One region of the Actinomadura monticuli genome, then DNA from elsewhere that is predicted to be linked to it. Evidence: riboswitches for the same ligand, from Rfam matches in the RefSeq annotation. Region 1 holds a riboswitch; the other holds the start of a gene.
What was found. A riboswitch is a leader RNA that binds a small molecule or an ion and turns the genes downstream of it on or off. The one in region 1 is predicted to bind glycine.

Region 1 (6,747 bases):
GACGGGCGCGAAGTTCTCCGACGCGATCATCTCCAGCGTGGTCTGCTGGCGGCGCAGCTCCGCGGCGACGGCCTCGGCGACCTCCGGATCGGCCGTCGCGAGGGAGTCGTAGAGGCTCATGCTTCCTCGATCAGCTTCGCGTAGGCCGCCGAGTCGAGCAGGTCGCCCGGCTCGTCGGAGATCCGCACCTTGAAGATCCAGCCCTCCCCGTACGGGTCGTCGTTGATGACCTTCGGCTCGTCCACCACGGCGGCGTTGATCGCGGTGATCTCGCCGCTCACGGGGGAGTAGAGGTCGCTGACGGACTTGGTGGACTCGACCTCCCCGCAGGGCTCGCCCGCCTCGACGGCGTCGCCCTCCGAGGGCTGCAGCTCGAGGTAGACGATCTCGCCGAGCGCGTCGGCGGCGTGCGCGGTGATGCCGACGGTGACGATGCCGTCCTCACCGCCGAGGCCGGACACCCACTCGTGCTCTTCGCTGTAGCGGAGCTGCTCCGGAACGCTCACGATTCTCTCTCCTGTCATGGCGGGGGCCGGGCCGACCCCCACACCCCCGACAACTTCTCATTGATGGTGGGGGCCGACCCCCACACCCCCGGACAACCTTCTCTTAGGGCTCTTTAGGACCGCTTGTAGAACGGCAGTCCGACCACGTCCACCGGCTCGTGCCGGCCGCGGACGTCCACGGCCAGGTCCGTCTCCTCGACGCCGCTGTCGAGGTAGGCCAGGGCGATCGGCCTGCCCAGTGTGGGCGACGGGGCGCCGCTCGTCACGACCCCGCACGGCGTGCCGCCGGACGTGACGACCTGGTACCCCTTCCGGGGCGCGCGACGCCCGCGCGCGACCAGTCCCACGAGCCTACGGCCCGGCGGGGTCTGCGCCTGCGCCGCCAGGGCCGTCCTGCCCACGAAGTCACCCGGCTTGTCCAGCTTCACGACGCGGCCGAGGCCCGCCTCGAACGGCGTCGTCTCGGCGGTCAGCTCGTTGCCGTACAGCGGCATGCCCGCTTCGAGGCGCAGCGAGTCGCGCGCCGCGAGGCCCGCGGGGACGACCCCGTCCACCGCGGCGAGCGCCCGCCACAGCGGGACGGCGTCGGAGGCGTCCACGAACAGCTCGAAACCGTCCTCGCCGGTGTACCCGGTGCGGGCGACCAGCGCGTCGGCGCCCGCGACCCGCCCGGCGAGGATCGCGTAGTACTTGAGGCCGGCCACCGGGGCGTCGGTGAACCCTTCCAGGATCTCCTGCGAGCGCGGGCCCTGGAGGGCGATCAGCGCGTACGCGTCCGACCGGTCGTCGACGGCCGCCTCGAAGCCGGCGGCCCGCTCGGTCAGCGCGTCCCGGACGACGGCCGCGTTGGCGGCGTTCGCGACCACCATCCACGTCTCGTCAGCGAGCCGGTAGACGATCAGGTCGTCGAGGACGCCGCCGTCCTGCCCGCAGATCATGGTGTAGCGGGCCTTGCCGACCGGCATCGGCGACAGGTTCCCGACCAGCGCGTAGTCCAGCGCGGCGCCCGCGCCGGGCCCGGAGAGGAAGATCTCCCCCATGTGCGACAGGTCGAACAGCCCGGCGCCGGTGCGGACGGCCTCGTGCTCGGCCGTCTCGCTCTTGTAGCGCAGCGGCATCAGGTACCCGGCGAAGTCGACGATGTTCGCGCCGAGGTCCCGGTGGACGTCGTGCAGCGGGGTGGTCTTCGGATCGGCGGACATGGGTTCGGCTCCTTCGTCACGGGCGCATGTGGTCCATCGTCCCACTCGCGCACCGGGCGTCTCGGTGCCTCCCCCTCTGTCATCTGCGCCTGAGAGCTTCACCCGCCTGCCGGGCGGGCTTTCACCTTCGGCGGGGGACCCGGGTCCCCGCTTTCCAGAGGTCGCCTGGTCCGTGCGGTCCGTGGGCCTGAGAGGTTCCGGGGAGGAGTTGCTCCTTCGGCGTCCCACACCGGCTGCGTGGGACTCTCCCGCACGGGATCAACGGCTGAACCGCCAATCTAGCAGCGCCCCTGCCCGCCGACCACCCGCCGTCACCCGGGGTTGGAGGACGCCGGCGGCTGCAGCTTCCGCATGCACGTCTTCAGCGCCGCCTTCATCTTCTCCAGGTCCTTCTTGGCGGGCGTCGTCGACGGGTTCGGGCTCGGCAGCCGCACGCCCTGGTCGGTCATGCAGTCGTTGAACTTCTTGGTCACCTTCGACTCCGCGGGCGGCGTCGGCGTGCCGGTGATCCCCTTCGCGGTCGAGGTGCCGGACGGCGCCGAGGCCCCCGGCGAGGAGGGCGCCGACCCGCCCGAGTCCGTGCCGCCGTCATCGGAGCCGCCGCATCCGCCGAGCGCGAGCGTCAAGGCCAGCATCGCTACAAGTCCGCGCTTCAAGGTGAGTACCTCCAATGACGGGGTGAGAACGGCCCATGATGCGCATGTGGCCCGCCGCGCGGATAGTCAACGGCGGGTGAATGCCCGCGCCGCGCCTTAGCAGCCCACCTCAAAGCGGGGCGGCCCGCGGGCGCTGCGGGGATTCCTTGCGGGCTTCAACCGAATGCGGGCGGATCACGTACTCTTTGGTTGGTTACCGGAGATCACCCGCGGTGAGCGCGGGGGCGCGACGTGAAGGGCAAGCGGGATGGTCTACCTGGCAGGAATGCTGATCCTGTTCTTCGGCCTGCTGGTGTCCATCGCGCTCCACGAGCTCGGCCACTTCTCGTTCGCCAAGCTGTTCAAGGTGCGGACGACCCAGTTCATGGTCGGTTTCGGGCCGACGATGTGGTCCCGGCGCAAGGGCGAGACCGAGTACGGCGTCAAGTGGATCCCGCTCGGCGGCTACATCCGGATGATCGGGATGCTGCCGCCGCGCAAGGGCGACGCCCCCGGTCAGGTCCGGCAGGTCAGCACCGGGCCGTGGCAGGGCCTCATCGAGTCGGCGCGCGGCGCCGCGCTGGAGGAGATCCGCCCCGGCGACGAGGACCGCGTCTTCTACGCCAAGAAGTGGTGGCAGAAGCTGCTCATCATGTTCGGCGGGCCCGCGATGAACCTGCTGCTCTCGGTGATGTTCTTCGCGATCCTGCTGATGGGCATCGGGACCAAGCAGTCCCAGCCGGTGATCGGCGAGGTCCTCCCGTGCATGGTGCCCGCGAGCCAGTCGCAGACGACGCAGTGCCCGGCGAACGCGGCGCCGACGCCCGCCGCGCAGGCCGGGCTCAAGGCGGGCGACCGGATCGTGTCGTTCGGCGGCACGAAGATCGACGGCGACTACGAGAAGCTGCGGGTGCTGATCCGCGACAACGGCGGGAAGACCGTCCCGATGACCGTCCAGCGCGGCGGGCAGGACGTGCGGCTGAACGTCCCGATCATCCGCAACCAGATGCACGACCTCGACGACCCCGACAAGATCGTGAACGTGGGCTTCCTCGGCATCACGCCGATCCAGGCGATGGAGCGGCAGGGGCCGGGCGCGGTCGCGAGCACGATGGGCGACCTGACCGCGCGCACCGCCGGGGCGCTGGTGCGGATGCCGCAGAAGATGGTCGGCGTCTGGAACGCGGCGTTCGGCGACGAGAAGCGCGACCCGAACGGCCCGGTCGGCGTCGTCGGCGTCAGCCGGATCGGCGGCGAGGTCGCCGCGTCCAGCGACTACACCGCCGCGCAGAAGGTCTCGTTCTTCGTGATGCTGCTCGGCTCGCTGAACCTCGCGGTCGGGCTGTTCAACCTCGTCCCGCTGCTGCCGCTGGACGGCGGCCACATCGCGGGCGCGCTGCTGGAGGCGGTCAAGAAGGCGTTCGCGAAGATCTTCCGCCGTCCCGACCCCGGGTACGTGGACGTCGCCAAGGCGCTCCCGGTGACGTACGTGATGGCGGTCGTGCTGATCGTCATGGGCGGCCTGCTGATCTACGCCGACCTCGTGAACCCCGTCACCGTCACGGGATAGCGGGCATCTCGCCCGTCTTCAGGAAGCCGTTCAGCGCGGTCAGGTAGGGCGCGATGTCGAGGCCCTGCTCGGCGAGCCACGCGTCCGACCCGTAGGTGCCCGCGTAGCGCTCGCCGCCGTCGCAGATCAGCGTGACGACGCTGCCGCGCTCGCCGCGCTCGCGCATCTGCGCGATCAGCTCCGCCGCGCCCCACATGTTGGTGCCGGTCGAGCCGCCGACGCTCCGGCCGCTGACCTGCGCCGTCCAGCGCATCGCGGCGACTGACGCCGCGTCCGGCACCCGGATCATCCGGTCGATCACCGTCGGCAGGAACGACGGCTCGACGCGGGGCCGGCCGATGCCCTCGATCCGCGAGCCGGCCGCCGTCCGCTCCGGGTCGCCGTCGGCGTAGGAGCCGTGGAACGCCGAGCCCTCCGGGTCGACGACCGCGAGCCGCGTCTGGAACCGCTGGTAGCGGGCGTACCGGCCGATCGTCGCGGACGTCCCGCCGGTGCCCGCGCCGACCACGATCCAGGACGGCTCCGGGAACCGCTCCAGCCGCATCTGATCGAAGATCGACTCGGCGATGTTGTTGTTGCCGCGCCAGTCGGTGGCGCGCTCGGCGTAGGTGAACTGGTCCATGAAGTGCCCGCCGCACTCGGCCGCGAGCCGCCGCGACTCGTCGTAGATGGCGGACGGCTCGTCCACCAGATGGCACCGGCCGCCGTGGAACTCGATCAGCTGGATCTTCTCCGGGCTGGTCGAGGCGGGCATCACCGCGATGAACGGCAGGCCGAGCAGCCGCGCGAAGTACGCCTCGGACACGGCCGTCGACCCGCTGGACGCCTCGATGATCGTCGTGTCCCGCCGGATCCAGCCGTTCGCGAGCCCGTACAGGAACAGTGACCGGGCGAGCCGGTGTTTCAGGGAACCGGTGGGGTGGACGGACTCGTCCTTCAGGTACAGGTCGATGCCCCACTCCGGCGGCAGCGGGAACACGTGCAGGTGCGTGTCGGCGCTGCGGTTGGCGTCGGCGTCGACCAGCCGGATCGCCTCGGCGGTCCAGGCCCGGTAGCCGGGATCGCAGCGGTCCACGGTGCGGCTCACGGCGTACCCTCCTCGATCGTCGCCGGTCGGCAGGGGTCCCACGATATCCGCGCATGTCACGGTGCATCATGGAGGCAGCGGGGGGCAGATGATCGAGATGTTCGACGAGCGGATCGTGGCGACCGGGCGGCTTCCGCTGCTCGGGTTCTTCGTCGCGTTCCTGATCACATTCGTGCTGACGCGGGTGAACGTCCGGCTGATCCGGTCGGACGCGCGCTGGTGGTTCCGCAACGTGACCGCCGGCGACCTGCACATCCACCACGTCGTGTTCGGCGTGGTGCTGATGCTGGCGGGCGGCATCGGAAGCCTCGCCGTCCCGGACGCCTACACCGGCCTCAACGTGTCGGCCGCCGTCGTGTTCGGCATGGGCTCCGCCCTCGTCCTGGACGAGTTCGCGCTGATCCTGCACCTCAGCGACGTGTACTGGACGGAGAAGGGCCGCGCGTCCGTCGACGCCGTGTTCGTGGCGATCGCGGTGACGGGGCTGCTGCTGCTCGGCATCCGCCCGCTCGGCTACGAGGGCATCGCGCCCGACCCCGGCACCGGCATCCTGACCCGCGTCTACGTGGCGTCCCTGGTGGTCAACCTGGTCTTCGCCGTGCTGACCCTGCTCAAGGGCAAGATCTGGACGGGCCTCATCGGGCTGTTCGTGCCCGCGCTGCTGATCGTCGGCGCGATCCGGGTGGCGCGGCCGGGGTCGCCGTGGGCGCGCTGGCGCTACGCCCCGGACTCGCGCCGGTACCAGCGGGCCGTGCGGCGCGAGAAGCAGGTCCGCCGGCCGCTGATCCGCGGCAAGATCTGGGTGCAGGAGTTCATCGCGGGACGGCACGACCTCATCCCGCCGGAGCTGCTGCAGCGCCGCGCCGAGGCCGCCGACCGCGCCCGCCGTCGGCGGCTCGAACGCGCCGAGCGGCGGGCCGCCGCCCGCCTCGCGGCCGGCGCGGAACGCAGGGCCGAGCGGCGCGCGGCCCGCCGGGCGGAGCGCCGGTCCGCCACACGGGACGGGAGCCGCCGCGGGGCCGTCGTCCCGTCCCGGATCCCCGGCGGGGCCGCGTCCCGGATGCGGGCCCGCGCCGCCGCGAGGCAGGCCCGCGACGCCCGCACCGGCGACGACTTCCCGCCCGGCTTCCGCCCCGGCGGCCGGCTCCCGCCCGCGCCGCCGCGCGAGCCCGCCGCCCCCCAGCCCGACGACCCGCCCTGACCGCCCGGCCCGTGACCGCTCAGTCCATCACCGCTCAGTCCATCACCGGGGCCACCGCGCGGACGGTGTCGATCGTGTCGGCCTCGGCGGCGGACTTGTCGGGCCGGTACCGCAGCACCCGCGCGAACCGCAGCGCGATGCCGCCGGAGTAGCGGGGGCTGTGCTGGACGCCGTCGAACGCGATCTCGACGACCAGCTCGGGACGGACGTGCACGACCCAGTCGTCCTCGCGGACGGCCAGCTCGCGGAGCCGCTCGGTCTGCCAGGCGAGCAGCTCGTCGGTGAGCCCCTTGAACGTCTTGCCGAGCATGACGAACCCGCCGGTCGCGGGATCGCGGGCGCCCAGGTGCAGGTTCGACAGCAGCCCCCGGCGGCGCCCGTGCCCCCATTCCACGGCGAGCACGACGAGGTCGAGGGTGTGCCGCGGCTTCACCTTGATCCACCCGGCGCCGCGCCGCCCGGCCGTGTAGGGCGTGTCGAGCGACTTGATCACGACGCCCTCGTGGCCCCGTGCGACGGCCTCGTCGAACACCTCCTTGGCCCGCA
Region 2 (6,747 bases), on a different contig from region 1:
TCTGCGCGATCGCGGGGTGCAGGACCTCGCCCAGATCACGCTGATGAGCGACGGCGTCAGCGTGTACGAGTGCACGTCGGCCGACGAGGTCGTCGATCTCCTCCAGGGCGGGCAGGGCGTGTTCGGCATAGCGCTCGGGCGGGTGTGGCAGGAGGTGGAGGGCAGCCTCGCGGAGCTCCCCGGCGAGCGGGCGGCCACGGACCCTCCCGAACACCCCCGCGATGAACTCGCCAACCGGCGGCGGGCGCGCCGCACCGGCTGACGCTCAGAGCGCCTCCTTACGCTGGAGGAAGGCGAACGCCCCCCAGCCCGGCAGCACCGGCAGCCACAGGGTGAAGAGCCGGTAGAGCAGCACCGCGGACGTCGCCGTCTCCGCGGACAGGCCCGAGATCGTCAGCGCGAGCGTCAGCGCTCCCTCGACCGCGCCGAGACCGCCCGGGGTGGGCGCCGCCGACCCCACCGCGTTCGCCGTGAGGAACACGAGCACCACCGTCGTCCACGGCAGCGAGCCGCCGAACGCGCGGATCGACGCGTCCAGGCACAGGACGAACGCCAGCGTCAGCAGCAGCGTGCCGCCCATGCCTGTGCACAGCTTCTTCGGCGACTGGAGGACGTCCACCAGGCGGGGCACCACGCCGGAGAACATGCTCTTCAGGCGCGAGGCGACGACACGCCGGACGCGGGGGACCGTCAGCGCCAGACCGGCCACCAGCCCGAGCGCGAGCACCGCGATGACGATGGTGCGGGACGGCGCCAGGTCCTGCGTCGCCTTCGCCGTGGAGCCGGTGAGGAACCCGAACAGCACCAGCAGCAGGATGTGCGTGACCATCCCGACCAGCTGCGACGCGCCGACGCTCGCCACCGCCAGGGTGGGCCGCACCCCCGAGCGCTGCAGGTAGCGGGTGTTGACGGCGACGCCGCCGACCGCCGCAGGCGCCACCAGCTTCACGAACGACGCGGCGACCTGCACCAGGACCGTCCGCCGCAGCGGCAGCCGCTCCGGGACGAACCCCATCAGCATGAGCGCGGCCGCGACGTAGGTCAGCGCCGCCGCGCCGAGGGCGGCGACGACCCAGTGCCAGCTCGCCGTGGCCGCCAGGTAGCCGACGTCCAGGCTGGTCACCTGCGGGATGACGATGTACGCGGCGACCGACAGCGCCACCACGCTGAAGATCGTCCGGGGGCGGAAGCGCTCCAGCCTGGCCGGCGCCGCCTCGGTCTCCGGCTTCAGCTGGACGATCTGCTCCCGGATGCGGGTCAGCAGGTCCCGGTCGCGCCGCAGCGCCTGCCGCGTCGCCCGGGACAGCGCCACCCGCTGCAGCAGCGGCACCGCGCCGCCCAGCGCCTCCTCGCCCAGCACGGACGCGGCGGTCCGCACCGCCCGCTCGGGCCCGGTCCGCAGCGCCAGCGTGGTGAGGAGCTGCGCGAGGTCGAGGCGCAGCGCCAGGTCGCCCGCCGCGGTCTCCCCGGCGTGCAGGTCGGTGACGTAGGGGAGGCCGTCCTCGCCGATCAGCAGCGCGTCCTCCTGCAGCCGGCGGTGCGCGAGCCGGCCGCCCTGCATCGCCCGGAACTGCCGCCACACGTCGGTCAGCAGCTCGTCGGTGATCTCCGCGGCGGGCACGTCGCCGAGCCGCCGCCCCGGCACGTGCTCGTAGGCCAGCAGCGCCGCCTCCGTGCCGACCTCGCAGGTTCCGGTGAGCCGCGGCGTCCGGACGCCCGCCGCGTCCACCGCGTACGCCATCAGCGACTCCTGCTCCAGGGACCGGCGCAGCGACCGCAGCGTCCGCCCGGTCGTGGTGGCGCGCAGCCGCAGCAGCCGCCAGATCCGGTAGAGGAGCCCGGCGGTCTGCTGGTCGCGGTCCAGGACGCGGATCTCCAGGTCCCAGTCGCCGTGCGCGCCCCGCCCGGCGGGGACCCGGCCGCCCGCGGGACGCCCGGCGAGGACGACGCCGTAGCGGCGGCCGGCCTCGGCGTCGTCGGCGGGGTCGTCCAGCCGCGCGCCCCGCACGGGCCGCGGCCCGAGCCGCTCCAGGGCCGCGACGACCGCCGCCCCCGTCGGCCGCGGGTTCGGCGTCCCGACGGCGTACAGGGTGCCGTGGCCGATGGCGCGGCCGAGGAAGTAGGTGGCCGCGAGCGCGGCGACCGAGGCGTAGGACGCGGTGAGCCCGGTCAGCGCCGCCAGCCCGATCATGGTCCAGGTCGCGGCCTGCCAGCGGGAGCGCCCCGCCATCCCGACCGCGCTGACGAACGCGATCACCGGGGCGATGTCGGTGTGCACGGGCGCCGTCTCGGTGCCGCCCCAGATCAGCGAGTCCAGGACGCCGCCGGGCGCCGCCCGCACCACCAGGTCGTCCAGCCCCACCGTGACGCCGAACGCGATCACGGCGGCCAGCAGCGCGATCGCGACCCGGGTGCCGTCCTTGTGGAACAGCCGCTCGACGGCGAACGCGATCGGCACCGCCAGCACCCCGAAGCTCGACACGAGCGTCGCCAGCGTCAGCAGCAGCCGGGGCGCGTGCGCGGTGCCCTGCACGATGTCGGTCTGCAGCCCGTGCGTGGTCTGCTGCGCGATCGACACCAGCAGCATCACCGCGGCCAGCCCCACCAGCGACGCCGCGAACCTGATCGCGTCGGACGGCCGGCGGATCCGGTCCGGCTGGGCGGGCTCGTCGACGGGCACCCCGGCGGCGGTGGCGCCGTGCCGCGGGCGCGCCGCGCCGTCGTGGGTCCGTGTCACGCGGTACCGCCGCCCCGGCCATCCGTCATCGTGATCAGCGTCCCAGAACCGGTCGCGCGCCGTCGAGTGCCGTCCCGGCATCCGGCCCGTCGCGCGCGCACCTCGCAGCCCCATCTCCGCCCCCATGGCCCGAGGTCCGTCTTGTCCCAGGTGAGTGAGCACATCGTACCGGCCGGTACGGTTCCGGCGCCGGAAGGACGCCCCCGTGTCCGCTCCCGGCGGCGGGGGCCGGGACGATCGACCGGGCGGGTCATTGGGTAGGGTTTCGTCCAGGACATGCCGTCGACCCTGGGCGGGAGAGATCCCACGCCGCCAGCGTGGGACGCCGAAGGGGCAACCTCCCCGGAACCTCTCAGGCAAAAGGACCGCTCGGGCGAGGCACCTCTGGAAAGCAGGCGCCGGTCCCCGCACTCGGGGGGCGGCGGCTCACCGAAGGGGAAACCCCGCCGCGCGGGTGAAGCTCTCAGGTGCCGATGACAGAGGGGGAGACGCGCCGCCGGCCCGTGCCGGCGGCGGACCTGAGCGACCGCAGCTGCCAGGAGGCTCTCCATGACCGCCCAGTTCTTCGCCCCCGTGGCCGCGCCGCAGCATCCGCGCTCCGCGTTCGCCGACCGGCACATCGGCCCGGGCCCGGACGACCAGGCCCGGATGCTGGCCGCCATCGGCTACTCCGGCGCGGAGGCGCTGGTCGACGCCGCGGTCCCCGCCGCGATCCGCACGGCCCGCTCCCTGGACCTGCCGCCCGCGCTGAGCGAGACCGCCGCGCTGGACCGGCTCCGCGAACTGGCGTCCCGCAACACCGTGCTGACGTCCATGATCGGGCTCGGCTACCACGGGACGGTCACGCCGGGCGTGATCCTGCGGAACGTCCTGGAGAACCCCGGCTGGTACACCGCCTACACGCCCTACCAGCCGGAGATCTCGCAGGGCCGCCTGGAGGCCCTGCTCAACTTCCAGACGGTGGTCGCCGACCTGACGGGGCTGCCCGTCGCCAACGCGTCCATGCTGGACGAGGGGACCGCCGCCGCCGAGGCGATGGCCCTCGCCCACCGCGTGTCCAAGCGCAAGGAGCCGGGCACGTTCCTGGTCGACGCCGACGCCCTCCCGCAGACGATCGAGGTCGTCCGGACCCGCGCGATCCCGCTCGGCATCGAGGTGGTCACCGCCGACCTGTCCGCCGGACTGCCGGACGGCGACTTCTTCGGCGTGCTGCTGCAGTACCCGGGCGCGTCCGGGGCCGTCCGCGACCTGGAGCCGGTCATCGCGCAGGCGCACGAGCGCGGCGCCAAGGCGGTCGTGGCCGCCGACCTGCTCGCGCTGACGCTGCTGCGCCCGCCGGGCGAGTCCGGCGCCGACATCGCCGTCGGGTCCGCGCAGCGGTTCGGCGTCCCCTACGGGTTCGGCGGCCCGCACGCCGGCTACATGGCGGTCGGCGAGGGCATCCAGCGGCAGCTTCCCGGGCGCCTCGTCGGCGTGTCCGTCGACGCGGACGGCGCCACCGCCTACCGGCTGGCGCTGCAGACCCGCGAGCAGCACATCCGCCGCGAGAAGGCCACCAGCAACATCTGCACGGCCCAGGTGCTCCTCGCCGTGATGGCGAGCATGTACGCGGTCTACCACGGCCCCGAGGGCCTGGCCGCGATCGCGCAGCGCGCGCACCGCCGCGCCGCCGAGATCGCCGCGGGGCTGCGCGCCGCCGGCGTCGAGGTCGTGCACGGCTCGTTCTTCGACACCGTCCTCGCCCGTGTGCCCGGCCGCGCCGCCGAGGTCGTCGCCGCCGCCCGCGAGCGCGGGATCAACCTGCGCCCGGACGGCCCCGACCGGGTCGGGATCGCCTGCGACGAGACCACGCTGCCCGGGCACGTCGCCGCCGTCCTCGCGGCGTTCGGCGCGGCGGCCGCCGACGGCGCCGAGGAGGCGATCCCGGACGCGCTGCGCCGCGAGAGCCCCTACCTGACCCACCCGGTCTTCCACGCGCACCGCTCGGAGACCGCGATGCTGCGCTACCTGCGCCGCCTCCAGGACAAGGACATCGCGCTCGACCGCTCCATGATCCCGCTCGGCTCCTGCACGATGAAGCTGAACGCCACCGCCGAGATGGAGCCGGTCACCTGGCCGCAGTTCGCGGACCTGCACCCGTTCGCCCCGGTCGACCAGGCCGCCGGGTACGTCGAGCTGATCGGCGAGCTGGAGGCCGCGCTCGCCGAGATCACCGGGTACGCGAAGGTCTCCGTCCAGCCGAACGCGGGCTCGCAGGGCGAGCTGGCCGGCCTGCTCGCCATCCGCGGCTACCACGCCTCCCGCGGCGAGGCGCACCGCGACGTCTGCCTGATCCCCTCCTCCGCGCACGGCACGAACGCCGCCAGCGCCGTCATGGCGGGGATGCGGGTCGTCGTCGTGAAGTGCGACGAGGGCGGCAACGTCGCCCTGGACGACCTGCACGCGAAGATCGCGAAGCACGGCGACCGGCTCGCCGCGATCATGGTGACCTACCCGTCGACGCACGGCGTCTTCGAGGAGACGATCACCGACGTGTGCGCGGCCGTGCACGACGCGGGCGGCCAGGTCTACGTGGACGGCGCCAACCTCAACGCCCTCGTCGGCCTGGCCCGCCCGGGCGAGTTCGGCTCGGACGTCTCGCACCTCAACCTGCACAAGACGTTCTGCATCCCGCACGGCGGCGGCGGCCCCGGCGTCGGCCCGATCGGCGTCCGCGAGCACCTCGCCCCGTTCCTGCCCAACCACCCGCTGCGCGCCGAGGCGGGCCCGGACACCGGCGTCGGCCCGATCTCCGCCGCCCCGTGGGGCTCGGCGGGCATCCTGCCGATCTCCTGGGCCTACATCGCGATGATGGGACCGGACGGCCTGCGCGCCGCCACCGAGAGCGCGATCATCGGCGCGAACTACCTCGCCGCCCGGCTCGGCCCGCACTACCCGATCCTCTACACCGGCCGGAACGGCCTGGTCGCGCACGAGTGCATCGCCGACCTCCGCAAGATCACCAAGGAGACGGGGATCACCGCGGAGGACGTCGCCAAGCGCCTCATCGACTACGGCTTCCACGCCCCGACCCTGTCCTTCCCGGTGGCCGGGACCCTGATGATCGAGCCGACCGAGTCCGAGGACCTGGCCGAGCTGGACCGCTTCTGCGACGCGATGATCGAGATCCGCCGGGAGATCCAGCGCGTCGCCGACGGCGGCTACGACCGCGAGGACAACCCGCTGAAGAACGCCCCGCACACGGCCGCGAGCATGGTCTCCGACGACTGGAAGCACGCCTACAGCCGCGAAGAGGCCGCCTACCCCGTCCCGTCCCTGCGCGAGAACAAGTACTGGCCGCCCGTCCGCCGCATCGACCAGGCGTACGGCGACCGCAACCTGGTCTGCTCCTGCCCGCCCCCGGAGGCCTTCGAGGACTGAGCCCGCCCGGCTCCCCGGAACGCCCGCAATTAGTGATCTTGGTGGGGGTTTCGGGGTGTCGTCGCGGGACGCGGCGCGGCCGGGTCGCTAGTCTCTGTGCCGACTTCAGAAACCCCCAGAGGGCAGAGGCCGATGAGCGAGTTGCCGGACGAGACGTCCGACCCGGCGCGGATGTGCGAGGAGGCCCGCGGCCTCGCCGAGAGCGGTGCGGCCGGGCAGGCGGCGCTGCTGTTCGAGAAGGTGCTCGCCATGGGCGAGACGCCCTGCCGGGCGCAGGCCGCGCTCGGGCTCGCCGTCGTCCTCGACGACGCGGGGGAGGTGGAGCGGGCGAGGGAGGCCGACCAGGTCGCGATCGCCACCGCCGACCCCGAGTACGGCCCGCGCGCCGCCTACCACCTGGCGCTCACGCACGAGCGGGCCGGCGAGCCCGCGGACGCGGCGCCCGCCTGGGGCGCGGTGGTCGACTTCGGCAACCCCGCCTACCTGCCGCCCGCCCACCTGGCCCTGGCCCGGATCGCCGACGACGCCGGCGACTTCGACACGGCCCGGGACCACTGGGAGGCGGCGGTCGGGACGGGGGACGCCGAGTA

Region 2: another riboswitch for glycine. It lies ahead of gcvP (aminomethyl-transferring glycine dehydrogenase); the one in region 1 lies ahead of gcvT (glycine cleavage system aminomethyltransferase GcvT).

Annotation. Positions count from the first base shown of each region.
Region 1 is NZ_JAXCEI010000005.1:501,964-508,710, forward strand. It holds gene glyA (serine hydroxymethyltransferase) at 1-120, opposite strand, end outside; gene gcvH (glycine cleavage system protein GcvH) at 117-506, opposite strand; gene gcvT (glycine cleavage system aminomethyltransferase GcvT) at 620-1,708, opposite strand; glycine riboswitch at 1,782-1,869, opposite strand; glycine riboswitch at 1,874-1,969, opposite strand; gene SM611_RS14245 (hypothetical protein) at 2,020-2,343, opposite strand; gene SM611_RS14250 (M50 family metallopeptidase) at 2,612-3,913, shown strand; gene cds1 (L-cysteine desulfhydrase Cds1) at 3,903-5,000, opposite strand; gene SM611_RS14260 (hypothetical protein) at 5,089-6,201, shown strand; gene SM611_RS14265 (ATP-dependent DNA ligase) at 6,236-6,747, opposite strand, start outside.
Region 2 is NZ_JAXCEI010000021.1:40,258-47,004, reverse strand. It holds gene SM611_RS32905 (MerR family transcriptional regulator) at 1-262, shown strand, start outside; gene SM611_RS32900 (lysylphosphatidylglycerol synthase transmembrane domain-containing protein) at 266-2,737, opposite strand; glycine riboswitch at 3,021-3,115, shown strand; glycine riboswitch at 3,116-3,227, shown strand; gene gcvP (aminomethyl-transferring glycine dehydrogenase) at 3,287-6,157, shown strand; gene SM611_RS32890 (tetratricopeptide repeat protein) at 6,290-6,747, shown strand, end outside.